DNA from 3 places in the Oleiphilus sp. HI0117 genome. Region 2 is predicted to be linked to each of the others. Evidence: predicted binding sites of a transcription regulator. Region 2 holds the regulator's gene; each other region holds the start of a gene.
The links. The regulator sigma-54, encoded in region 2, starts transcription at its own class of promoters, with help from an activator protein. The targets are predictions, from matches to a motif close to TGGCACNNNNNTTGCTNT.
Positions count from the first base shown of each region.

Region 1: glnK (P-II family nitrogen regulator) is a predicted target of sigma-54. The motif match lies at 1,722-1,739, and genes of this name have one in related genera.
Region 3: A3757_RS13665 (CmpA/NrtA family ABC transporter substrate-binding protein) is a predicted target of sigma-54. The motif match lies at 1,779-1,796, and genes of this name have one in related genera.

Region 1 is NZ_LWGA01000823.1:4,872-9,127, forward strand. Features, by position in the region: gene A3757_RS13720 (YifB family Mg chelatase-like AAA ATPase) at 1-987, opposite strand, end outside; gene A3757_RS13725 (accessory factor UbiK family protein) at 1,182-1,430, opposite strand; gene A3757_RS13730 (hypothetical protein) at 1,423-1,719, opposite strand; gene glnK (P-II family nitrogen regulator) at 1,859-2,197, shown strand; gene A3757_RS13740 (ammonium transporter) at 2,265-3,524, shown strand; gene A3757_RS13745 (PilZ domain-containing protein) at 3,700-4,098, shown strand; gene A3757_RS13750 (SOS response-associated peptidase) at 4,208-4,256, shown strand, end outside.
Region 2 is NZ_LWGA01000533.1:2,686-6,941, reverse strand. Features, by position in the region: gene lptA (lipopolysaccharide transport periplasmic protein LptA) at 1-73, shown strand, start outside; gene lptB (LPS export ABC transporter ATP-binding protein) at 86-811, shown strand; gene A3757_RS05910 (RNA polymerase factor sigma-54) at 1,122-2,666, shown strand; gene hpf (ribosome hibernation-promoting factor, HPF/YfiA family) at 2,769-3,077, shown strand; gene ptsN (PTS IIA-like nitrogen regulatory protein PtsN) at 3,104-3,565, shown strand; gene rapZ (RNase adapter RapZ) at 3,608-4,256, shown strand, end outside.
Region 3 is NZ_LWGA01000820.1:2,583-6,838, forward strand. Features, by position in the region: gene A3757_RS13655 (NarK family nitrate/nitrite MFS transporter) at 1-900, shown strand, start outside; gene A3757_RS13660 (ANTAR domain-containing response regulator) at 1,059-1,682, shown strand; gene A3757_RS13665 (CmpA/NrtA family ABC transporter substrate-binding protein) at 2,026-3,414, shown strand; partial or broken gene A3757_RS13670 (ABC transporter permease) at 3,661-4,256, shown strand, end outside.

The DNA of each region.
Region 1 (4,256 bases), on a different contig from region 2:
GGCTCGGGAAATTCTGATCTCCCCACTTTCAATCGGCTCCCGAAGTACTTCAAGCACCGAGCGTGCATACTCTGGCAACTCATCCAAAAACAATACACCATAATGGGATAAGGATATTTCACCAGGCTTTGGCTGTGCGCCACCACCAACGAGCGATACGGAAGAAGCTGTATGGTGAGGAGAACGAAAAGGCGCTTGCATCATCAAGCCCGGTTTTCTGGGAATACCCGCCAGCGAATAGATTGAGGCCACCTCCACTGCCTGAGCATTGCTTAAGCGTGGCAGAATACTTGGCAGGCGAGAGGACAGCATGCTCTTGCCTGTCCCTGGAGGGCCGTAGAATAATAGGTTATGGCGTCCAGCTGCTGCCAACTCCAAAGCACGTCTCGCTTGGAACTGACCCTTAATATCAGCCATATCCGGCTGCTTTTCGTCTTCCAAAATCATTTCTTCATAAGAAAGGGCTTGCAAAACACCGGGTGATTTAAGGTGCTGGCAAATTTCGCTCAAATGGCGTGCGGGGAAAATTGTATCGCTGCCAGCCATTTTCCCTTCATCAGCGTTACCATATGGGATAAATAAACATCGGCCGTCTTTTACGCTGGCAATAGCCGTGGGTAATACACCGGCAACCGGGCGCAAGTCTCCGGTTAAGGCCAGCTCACCAATAAACTCACTTTCACCAAGCTTTTCCGAGTCTATTTGACCTGTCGCAGCCAGGACTCCAATAGCAATTGCCAGATCATATCGTCCCCCTTGTTTAGGCAAGTCTGCAGGCGCCAAGTTAATGGTCACACGCCGATTCGGAAATTCGAAGCCAGAGTTGATTAAGGCACTGCGTACCCTTTCTTTGCTCTCTCGAACAGCCATTTCTGGAAGCCCAACAATCGCTAGGGATGGCAAACCATTTGAGAGATGAGTTTCGACTGTCACCAAAGGTGCATCGACACCGAGCTGAGCCCGGGTATAGATAATAGATAACGACATCGCATTCCTTTGCTAAGTTCATATCTGTTTAAGAAGGTAAGGAGCTGTATCAGGTAGACCGGAAAGCGCCTCATTAATACGCTTTGTATTAACTATTGCGCCATTTTAGATCAGCAGCATTATGCCCCTCAGTAGTGCAAGCACTGCATAAGTACAGTGCAAGAACGAACAAGTTCCATCTGTTCGTCATTAAATCAAGCTGACTTTTTCTCTAATTCAGCAAAATCTTTTTCTAGTTGTTCCAATTTGGCGCGTGTTGTTTCCAGCACCAATTGCTGAGTCTCAAACTCCTCACGAGTGACTAAATCCAGCTTGGAAATGACACCATTAATAAGAATTTTCAGTTGCGCAGTCAGATCCTCTTGAGCCGACTTTCCGGCGTCAGGTAATATCTGACTAACCTGTTCGTGGATGGTGTTAAGTACTTCTTGAGGGCTAAGCAACAAACGCTCCTTGGAATGCCTGGGACATTCTTTCTACATCAAACAAAAGAGCTATTCTAACACGCCCTGCCAGCGAAACCCACAACCCTAAAAAGGACAGATCTATTTTCAAATAATCAGATCCTCCCCCTATAAAAATCACCAAAGAGATGCGCTCGCCGCCAACCCGCATCAGATATTGCGTCATTATGGTGCGCCAAATCCAAGCCCGCACCACAAGACCACAACAAAACCACCACTCAACAATAACACTTAATCTTATGTAACTGTTATATAAGCTTTTTTTCAAACTGGCACACCCCCTGCTATATACCGATCAGATTTGTTATTCCGAATGAGAGATTCGTTTTTCATTTTGAATAGCAAACAAGAACTAAAACACATTTTTTTAACTAGTAAATATTGCAGCGACAGCACAGGAGATATCCATGAAACTCGTAACTGCCATAATCAAACCATTTAAGCTGGACGATGTACGTGAGTCATTGTCTGAAATTGGCGTACAAGGTATTACCGTAACTGAAGTTAAAGGTTTCGGCCGTCAGAAAGGTCACACGGAATTATACCGTGGCGCTGAGTACGTTGTTGACTTTCTTCCTAAGGTTAAAGTTGAAGTTGCCATTGGTTCCGACTTGGTTGACCAAGTTGTTGAAGCTATCAGCAAAGCAGCTAATACCGGCAAAATTGGTGACGGTAAAATTTTCATTTCACCGCTTGAGCAAGTTATTCGAATCCGTACCGGTGAAACCGGCACTGATGCGGTTTAAATCTCATTCATCACTAAGCAACTAATTTTTTAGAATACAGTACGGAGATTTCCTTATGGAAAACGTAATGAACAACATTTATGAATTGCAGTATGCAATGGACACCTTTTATTTCTTGGTGTGCGGCGCATTAGTTATGTGGATGGCAGCAGGTTTTGCCATGCTGGAAGCAGGCTTGGTTCGCGCCAAGAACACCACTGAGATCCTAACCAAGAACGTTGCACTGTTTGCAGTATCATGCACCATGTACCTAATCTGTGGTTACGAGTTCATGTATGGCGGCGGCTTCTTCCTATCAGGTACTGACAGCGTTGCAACTATAGACGTTGCTCAAGCTCTAGCAGATTCTGCTGAAAACGGCTTCGGCGGTGACTCTGTTTACTCAGGCGCTTCTGACTTCTTCTTCCAGGTCGTATTCGTTGCAACGGCAATGTCTATCGTATCGGGTGCGGTTGCTGAGCGTATGAAGCTTTGGGCTTTCCTAGCATTCGCAGTTGTTATGACGGGTTTCATCTACCCAATGGAAGGTGGCTGGACTTGGGGTGGTAACTCTGTGTTCGGTATGTACGACCTCAGTAGCTATAGCGATTACGCTGGTTCAGGTATCGTTCACATGGCAGGTGCTGCAGCAGCATTGGCTGGTGTTATCATGCTAGGTGCTCGTAAAGGCAAGTACGGTGCTAACGGTCAGGTTAACGCTATCCCAGGTGCGAACCTTCCTCTAGCAACGCTAGGTACATTCATCCTGTGGATGGGCTGGTTCGGTTTCAACGGTGGTTCTACTCTTAAACTGGGTGGTATCGAAGTAGCTAACGAAGTAGCAAGCGTATTCTTGAACACTAACGCTGCTGCGGCAGGTGGTTTGATCGCTGCATTGATCGTTGCACGTATTCTATTCGGTAAGGCTGACCTTACAATGGCATTGAACGGCGCACTAGCAGGTTTGGTTGCGATCACTGCAGAGCCTGCTGATCCTTCTCCACTACTAGCAACGATCATTGGTGCGATCGGTGGTGTTATCGTAGTATTCTCAATCGTAACACTTGATAAGCTTAAGCTTGACGATCCTGTTGGTGCAATCTCGGTACACGGTGTAGTAGGTCTATGGGGTATCTTCGCAGTACTTCTATCAGACGCTGACGCTACATTCGCTGGCCAGCTGGTTGGTGCACTAACGATCTTTGTTTGGGTATTCGTATGTAGCTTGATTGTTTGGGGCGTTCTTAAAGCAATCATGGGCATCCGAGTAACTGACGAAGAAGAGTACGAAGGTGTTGATATCTCTGAGTGTGGTATGGAAGCTTACCCAGAGTTTACTCGCGACTAATCTCGAGTTAAACAAACTAAAAAGCGCCTCATTGTAGGCGCTTTTTTATGCCCGCCTTTTGCGTCAAAGCAGCCAACAAAAGACACATATAATTACTATCAAGACATTGATACTTCCGCAGCTCTAGACTATTGTTGTTAACTCCTCGCCAACTCTGACCAGGAAGTTTCACATAGTGCCCGATAAAAAGAAGATTACAGAAGCTCTTGAAAACACTCAGGAAATTACGGCGGAAGCTTTGAATGACGGAGCCGAGCGCCGTCAATACACAAGGCGTTCAGCCCATTGGCGTGCAACAATTACAACCCGCAAGAAACAAGTCGTTCAATGTAAAACGAAAGACATCTCTGAACGTGGAACCTCACTGGTAAGCCCCGTAGACTTCCGAAAAGATGCTTTGGTGCTACTTCAAATTGCCGCTTTCTACAATGGCAAGAAAATGGAGTTCAAAGTACTGGGCGAGATCAAACACACCTCGATCGCTCCGGACGGCTTCACGCTTGGCGTATTTATTAAAGAAGCGCCGGACACTGCTTTTGCATTTTTTAAAAAATATGCTGAAGGTCAGATCTAAATCAAGGGAATCAGTAATTTGCCTCTGACTTTTCGTTAATTTTTCATCACAGCCTATGATAATATTCCAATAAGGTAATAAGCTTAGTTTCAGGCAGAGGCTCCTTTACATGTGTGGAAGATTTGAAGTAGACAAAGCCATCGTCGATACAGGCGTAT
Region 2 (4,256 bases):
TCCAGAAAACGAAAACAAACTGCCACTCGAACCTGCTCCAAATGCCGAGTCCGGTGCCGAGCAAAAGCAATAGACCTGAGCAACAATGAAAACTTTAAAAGCAGAAAACCTAGCCAAGGCCTATGATAAACGCCAAATAGTTAAAGATGTTTCCCTGACTATCAACAGCGGTGAAGTGATCGGGCTGCTCGGCCCTAACGGTGCTGGTAAGACCACTTGTTTCTATATGATTGTAGGCCTGGTTAAGCATGATAAAGGCAAGATATCAGTTAATGATACCGACCTATCATCCATGGCTATGCATGATAGGGCACGAAACGGTGTCGGCTACCTGCCCCAGGAAGCTTCAATATTTAGAAAGTTAAGTGTTCGAGACAATATCCTGGCGGTACTAGAGATTAGAAAAGATCTTTCTCGCAGCGAAAGGCGACAAAGAATGGAAGCCTTACTCGAAGAGTTTCACATCACTCACATCAAAGATAGTCTTGGCATGGCCTTGTCAGGCGGTGAACGTAGGCGAGTGGAAATAGCCAGAGCTTTAGCAATGGAGCCTGACTTCATTCTACTCGATGAGCCCTTCGCAGGTGTCGACCCAATATCGGTCAACGACATCAAGTCAATCGTCTCTCACCTTAAAAGTAAAAATATCGGCGTACTCATAACCGATCACAACGTTAGAGAAACGCTGGATATTTGTGAAAAAGCCTATATTGTTGGTGATGGCCATATCATTGCTTCAGGAAGTGCTGAAGACATTCTGAATAATGAAAAGGTCAAACAAGTCTACTTGGGCAATCAATTCAAATTATAAGCCAGTGGCTAGTTCATAGCATTCGATTCGAACAGCATATACAAACAATTAAGCATGACTTTCAGCTTAGAAATGAGTAGCATGCAATTTTCACGTCAACAAGACGATAACTTGATCTAAAACAATTATTTGTAGGCTGGTAACGTAAATATACTTTTATTTGTTTCACACTTTGCTATCTTCGCACTACACTTGTGTAAATGAAGTAAATATAAATACGTTTATTCACAGCGACCATTTCCGCAAAATATAATAAGCGACAATACATGATTCAAAATTTAAGTCTTAAGTTGGTGACATCCTCATGAACATGAAGGTTTCTCTCCAATTAAAGCTCGGTCAACAACTGACAATGACACCTCAATTGCAGCAAGCAATCCGCTTGCTACAATTGTCGACTCTTGACCTTCAAAACGAAATACAAGAAGCATTGGAATCTAATCCTATGCTCGAACTCCAGGACGATAACAACGAGCCTGGAAATACAAGTGATAAACAAGAAAATCAGAATGAAAGTCATCAAAATGATGGCAACGAGTACGCCTCTCAGGACAACCAACAAAGCAGTAGTACAGACACCAGTTCGAGCGAAGCACCTGCTAGCAATGAAGCCGACACGCCTAGTGAAGAGTGGTCAGATACTATACCGGAAGATCTGCCTGTTGATACGGCTTGGGATGACATATATACAAACAATGCGCCCAGTGGTCCCGCTCCCGAAGATGACAACAATGCCTTCGAACAAAGAAACGCTGCTACCGAGTCTCTTGCAGATCATCTAGATTGGCAACTTAACCTTACCCCCATGTCTGATCGCGACCGATACATTGCGATGTCATTAATCGACGCAACTGATACAGACGGCTACCTAACGAATACCGTTGAAGAGATACACGAGGGGCTGCACAACTCAGATGACGAAGACCCGGTTGAATTAGATGAAGTTGAAGCCGTCTTAAAACGCGTGCAGCACTTTGATCCACCTGGGGTATTTGCCAAAGACCTGCCCGACTGTTTGCTGCTACAGTTACGCCAGCTACCAAAAGATACGCCCTGGCTACCACAAGCAAAGCTTGTAATCAGCCACTACCTGAACTTATTAGGATCAAGAGACTACGCTCAACTAATGCGACGCAGCCGCCTTAAAGAGCATGAACTGAAAGAGGTTATCTCTCTAATTCAGTCTTTGAACCCTAAACCAGGTGAATCCATTGCTTCTTCCGAGCCTGAGTACATTGTGCCAGATGTCGTCGTAAAGAAAGAAAAAGGACGCTGGAAAGTTGAGCTCAACCCAGAGATTGCGCCAAAAATAAGGGTCAATGCAAATTATGCTTCGTTTATAAAGAGAGCTGACTCCAGTAACGACAACACCTTTATGAAGGATCAACTTCAAGAAGCAAAGTGGTTTATTAAAAGCCTACAAAGTCGTAACGAGACGCTTCTAAAAGTGGCAAGTAAGATAGTAGCTCACCAACAAGGCTTCCTTGACTATGGTGATGAAGCGATGAAGCCGCTGATTTTACATGATATTGCTGAAGCGGTAGAAATGCATGAGTCCACCATATCTCGTGTGACAACACAAAAGTACATGCATACGCCACGAGGCATATTTGAACTCAAATACTTTTTCTCAAGCCACGTCAGCACAACTACTGGCGGAGAGTGCTCGTCAACAGCGATTCGCGCAATTATTAAGAAGTTAATATCAGCAGAAAACCCTAAAAAACCTCTTAGCGATAGCAAGATTGCCGACTTGTTGAAAGAGCAAGGAATTAACGTCGCCCGCCGCACTATCGCAAAATACCGCGAAGCGATGTCGATCCCCCCATCGAACGAAAGAAAAAGATTGGTTTAATACAATATTTGATAACTTGCTGCCTGCAGCAAGTTGATTTGATAAGCGAAAAGTGAGTCAATATTCAACTCTCGCTAAAAATAACGATGATAGGAGAATACTATGCAATTAAATATCACTGGCCATCATGTAGATTTAACTGATGCACTTAAAGAATATGTGAAAACCAAATTGCAAAAGCTAGAGCGCCATATTGGCGGCATTAGCAACGTACAGGTAACCCTTTCTGTATCGAAACAAGCACATATTGCTGAATCAACGCTACATATCGCTGGTGCAGATATCCACGGCCACGCCGAGAACGACGACATGTATGCCGCTATCGACCAGCTAGTTGATAAGCTAGACCGTCAAATTCTTAAGCACAAGGAAAAGAAAGTTGACCGCGCACACGGCGCAGCAGCACGCTAGTTATTAGCGATCTTTAGAGTCGAAAAATGTCTGAAAATAAAATTACTATCGAGGCCATCTTGTCACCGGAGCTAACCCAACGCGGTTTGCCCGGTGGTAGCAAGAAAAAAGTTCTTCAACAGGCTGCACACCTGGTCTCAAAACAATTTCCTCATCTTGATGAAACTGAAATATTTGACAACCTTATTTCTCGTGAACGACTGGGAAGCACGGGAGTTGGGCAAGGAATTGCCATTCCCCACAGCAGACTGGAAAACTGCAAACAAGTTATTGGTTGTCTATTTACACTTGAAAAAAAGATACCTTTTGACTCGATAGATAACGAAGACGTTGATATTCTTTTCGTTTTACTTGTCCCCTCCGAGGCGACGAGCGAGCACCTGGATCTTTTAAGTCAAATTGCAGAGAAGTTCAACAACACTGCTTTTTGCGATAGTTTAAGGGAATCTGCTACAGGCACTGAACTTTATCAGAAAATAATTGCTTAAGACCTACAAACCTTAGAAGCTCAAAATTGCTAGGAACTTCTTATGAAGCTCGTTATTGTCAGTGGCAGATCCGGTTCCGGAAAAAGCACGGCCCTTCACGTCCTTGAAGACATGGGGTATTACTGCATTGATAATTTACCGGTTGGGCTTTTACTAAACCTTGGTAAACAATCACTACAAGGTAAAGATACAAGGTTAAGTAACGTTTCGATCAGTATCGATGCTAGAAATCTGCAGGGTGGAATAGAAGCATTCCCCCAAGTTTACGAGAAGCTAAAGCAGATGGAGATTGATGTCGATATCATTTTTCTTGACGCACAAAGTGAGACGCTCCTAAAGCGCTTTCACGATACTCGACGCAAACACCCACTTAGCAGCACAACACACTCACTCACCGAAGCGATTGAAACCGAAAGAACGCTTCTCGACCAGCTGGCACTAAAAGCTGACCTGACTGTCGACACTACGAAACTAACCCTATACGAGTTAAGAGACCTCATAAAACTTAGAGTGACAGGCAAACGAGAGCAAGAGCTCGCCATACTCTTTCAATCATTTGGTTTCAAAAATGGTGTTCCTAGCGATGCAGATTACGTATTCGACGTTCGCTGTTTGCCAAACCCATACTGGGACCCAAACCTTCGTACTTTTAGTGGATTAGATAAGCCCGTCGTAGACTTCATGAACGCCC
Region 3 (4,256 bases), on a different contig from region 2:
TTTTACAAAAATGTTCGTAATACACCGAAAGGTTCGACTTACTTTAAGCCAAAGAAATCGGGTGGTTTGGAAGTAAGTAATAAGCGTGATTTCTGGTTCTATATCGCGATGAATGTGCCTATGTATATTGCCTTGGCTGTTTTGACATGGAAGCTATCTCCAGCGGGTGTAAGTCTACTATCGGCAACAACAGCAAACATTTTATGGGGGGTGCTCGCTGGTCTGTTTGCTTTCCAAATGCACTCAATCTATCAAGTGAACAAAGAACATTTACATACTTCTCTACCAGAAAACGACCAGTATAAGTTTAAGCAGGTGGCTATTCTTGATTGGGCTTATTTCGTTACCTTTGGTTCAGAATTAGCTGTTGTGTCAATGTTGCCAGCATTCTTCATGGAAACCTTTGATCTAACACCTGTTATGGCTGGTTTGTTGGGTGGTGCATTTGCATTGATGAATTTGGCGGCGCGTCCTACCGGTGGATATTTATCAGATAAGTTTGGTCGTAAGAAAACCTTAACTATTCTGATTGCTGGTTTGACGGTCGGTTACTTGATTCTGTCCCTAGTTGATAGCACCTGGATGATTCCATTGGCTGTTGCGGCAGTGTTGCTTTGTTCGTTCTTTGTTCAGTCTGGTGAAGGTGCAGTGTTCGCTATGGTGCCACTGGTTAAGCGGCGTATGACTGGCCAAATTGCAGGTATGGTTGGCGCCTATGGCAACGTGGGTGGCGTGACCTTCCTGACGGTCTATTCTTTTGTTGATGCATCGACCTTCTTTATGGTGATTGCAGGTGCTGCGGTGGCTTGCTTGGCTCTGGTTCAGTTCTTGGATGAGCCTAAAGGTCATATGCATGAAGTATTACCTGATGGCACTGTTCAAATGATCGAGGTTAGCTAGGTTTAGCTAGGACTTGATTGCGAGCCTGTACTTTTGACAGGCTCGCTCCTTTTTATACCCTCTATTTTTTACCATTTAATATTTATCAGACCTATGCCAGAAGGGAATGAGTATTTCATACTTAGTTGTGTCTGAATTTATGAATAAGGTGGTGTCGTATGACTAGAGCTGTTATCTCAAATACAGGGCTCTCTCAAAAAGAACGCGCACTGTTAATTGATCCCTTGGATTCAAGAGCTGCGTTGTTACGCAGAGCTCTTCGCGAAAACGCTTATCCGATAATCGAGACTGTCACAGATGCTTGTCTTATGCTGGAGAAAGCAGAGGAGCATCAGCCTGATATTCTTGTGGTGGGCATGGACTTGCCCGACGAAGACACTTTACAGCAACTGGTCGAACTTCGAGAGCGCATGCCGCTTCCCGTCATTGTTTTCTCAGAAAAGGATGCGCCGCCGCTGGTTCAGAAGGTGGTGAAGGCCGGTGTCAGTGCTTTTATTGTGGATGATATACAGCCACAGCGCTTGCCTTCAATTATTAATATCGCAGTAGCTCGTTTTCATGAGCAGCAAGGTTTAATAAAGGAATTAAACACGACAAAAACCAAATTGGCCGAAAGAAAGACCTTAGAGAAGGCTAAAGGTTTGTTGATGAAACAGAAGGGCCTGAGTGAAGATGAGGCATATACCTCTCTTAGAAAGTTGGCGATGGATAAGGGGCAGCCGATTGTGAAAGTGGCTGAAAGCATTATTGATGTGTTTTCCTTATTGGGTGATGTCGAGTAGCCCTAAAGCAAGTCGTTAGTAAGTGCTTGGTGCACTGAAATGGGTCGTATTTCTGCGTGATATTGTCAAGTAGTTGATATATAAGGGATAAAAAGTTGGCACGGCTTGTGCTTTAACTAGTATATCTACGAACGCAAGGCGTTCATGAAACAAAACATAATGTCTTTCTATCAACGGCGATCAGAAAGACATCAAACAAGATCGCAATGGCGCGGTCAGGTTTGAACGAGCAAAGGTGCTCATCAGTTAGTGGTCTCATTAGAGGCGACTAATCGGTGGGCGCCTTTTTTTTTGGATTTTTTGAAAGTTTATTATTGATTCATTGATATAAAGGAAGCGTTTTATGAAGTGGTTTAAATCGTTAAAAACGGCAACGATGACAACAGTAATCAGCGCAAGTGTCGCAGTTGGTATGACTAGCGGCGCGGCGCATGCAGAGAAATTAGGCTATCCGGAAAAAGAGGAGTTAACTTTCGGTTTTATCAAACTAACAGACATGGCGCCAATAGCTGTCGCCTATGAAAACGGTTACTTTGAGGATGAAGGCCTGTACGTCAAAATTGAAGCTCAAGCTAACTGGAAGGTCTTGCTTGATGGCGTAATTGACGGTCGCTTGGATGGTGCACATATGCTAGCGGGACAGCCTATTGCAGCGACGATGGGTTATGGAACTAAAGCTCATATCATTACGCCTTTCTCAATGGATTTGAATGGTAATGCGATCACCGTTTCAAATGATATTTGGGAACAGATGAAGCCAAATATTCCAAAGATGGCTGATGGAAAACCTGTTCACCCAATTAAAGCTGATGCGCTGAAGCCAGTTGTCGAGAAGTACAAGGAAGATGGAAAGCCTTTTAACATGGGGATGGTATTCCCGGTTTCGACTCATAACTATGAGCTAAGATACTGGTTAGCAGCGGGCGGTATTCACCCTGGCTACTACGCGCCTCATAAGGGTGACACGACAGGTAAGATCGATGCAGATGCCTTGCTATCAGTAACACCTCCACCACAAATGCCGTCTACCTTGGAAGCCGGCACGATCTATGGCTACTGTGTAGGTGAGCCTTGGAACCAGCAGGCCGTATTCAAAGGTATCGGTGTGCCAGTAGTGACTGATTACGAGATCTGGAAAGACAACCCAGAGAAAGTATTTGGTATTACTAAAGAATTTGCTGAGAAATACCCGAATACGACAGTTCGTTTAACGCGAGCGATGATTCGTGCAGCGATGTGGTTAGATGCTAACAACAATGCTAACCGTCCAGCAGCGGTTAAGATCTTGTCACAACCTAACTATGTTGGTGCTGACTATGACGTTATTGCAAACAGTATGACGGGTACTTTTGAGTACGAGAAAGGCGATAAGCGTTCAGTACCAGACTTCAACGTATTCTTCCGTTATAACGCGACTTACCCATACTACTCAGATGCTATCTGGTATCTAACGCAAATGCGTCGTTGGGGTCAGATCTCTGAAGATAAGAGCGACGAGTGGTACAAAGATTTGGCGAAGAAAGTATATCGTCCTGATATCTATGCACGTGCGGCGCAGTCTTTGATCAAAGAAGGTAAAGCGAAAGCGGCTGACTTCCCAGACTTCTCTACTGAAGATGGCTACCGTGACCCACAAACGCACTTTATCGATAACATTGTTTATGACGGTACACAACCAAACAAGTATATCGAGAAGTTCTCAATTGGTCTGAAATCAGGCGACAAGATCTAAAGAGTATTACATATGTCGGACGACAAATGCTGGCCTGAACCAGGGTTTGTTGTCTGACTGCTGATAACGAAGTTTGTCTAAGAAAGATTTATCTTGATCGGCTCTCAATGTTTGTTAGAACGAGAGTCGTCAGTTAACTGAAGTAGCTTTAAGCAGGAGCAGAAGATTATGTCAACGGCGACATCTCTTAAGGACGATATAGAACAACCAATTGTTTGGTTGGATAAGGTATTAGAGTTTGGTGCGATGGCAGCGAAGACTCTGGCAATACCCATGGCAGGTATTGCGGTATTTCTCATTATTTGGGCGGCAGCCGCACAGAGTGTTAAAACTTCTTTGGGGCAGTTTCCGGGTCCCGCGATGGTAATGGAGCAGTTCGTCTCTTTATATGATGAGCACGTTTCCGAGCGGACTAAAGAGCAAGCCTTCTACGAAAGGCAAGAGAAAAGAAATGCGGCACGAGTGGCTGAAGATCCATCTTATGTGCCTAAAATCAGAGCGTATACCGGGAAAGAAACTTTCCTCGATCAGATCTTTACCAGCTTAAAGACGGTCGCTTCTGGCTTCTTATTGGCTGCAGCGATAGCGATTCCCCTAGGCATTGCCATTGGCCTGAATAAAACACTGAACTCGGCTGTTAACCCGATTATTCAGGTGTTCAAACCTGTTTCTCCTTTGGCTTGGTTACCCTTGGTGACAATCTTGGTGAGTGCACTCTACGTCTCGTCAGATCCACTGGTAGCCAAGTCCTTTATTGTTTCGATGATCACCGTAACACTTTGCTGCTTATGGCCAATGGTGATCAATACGTCAGTGGGTGTTGCATCCATTGATGATAACTT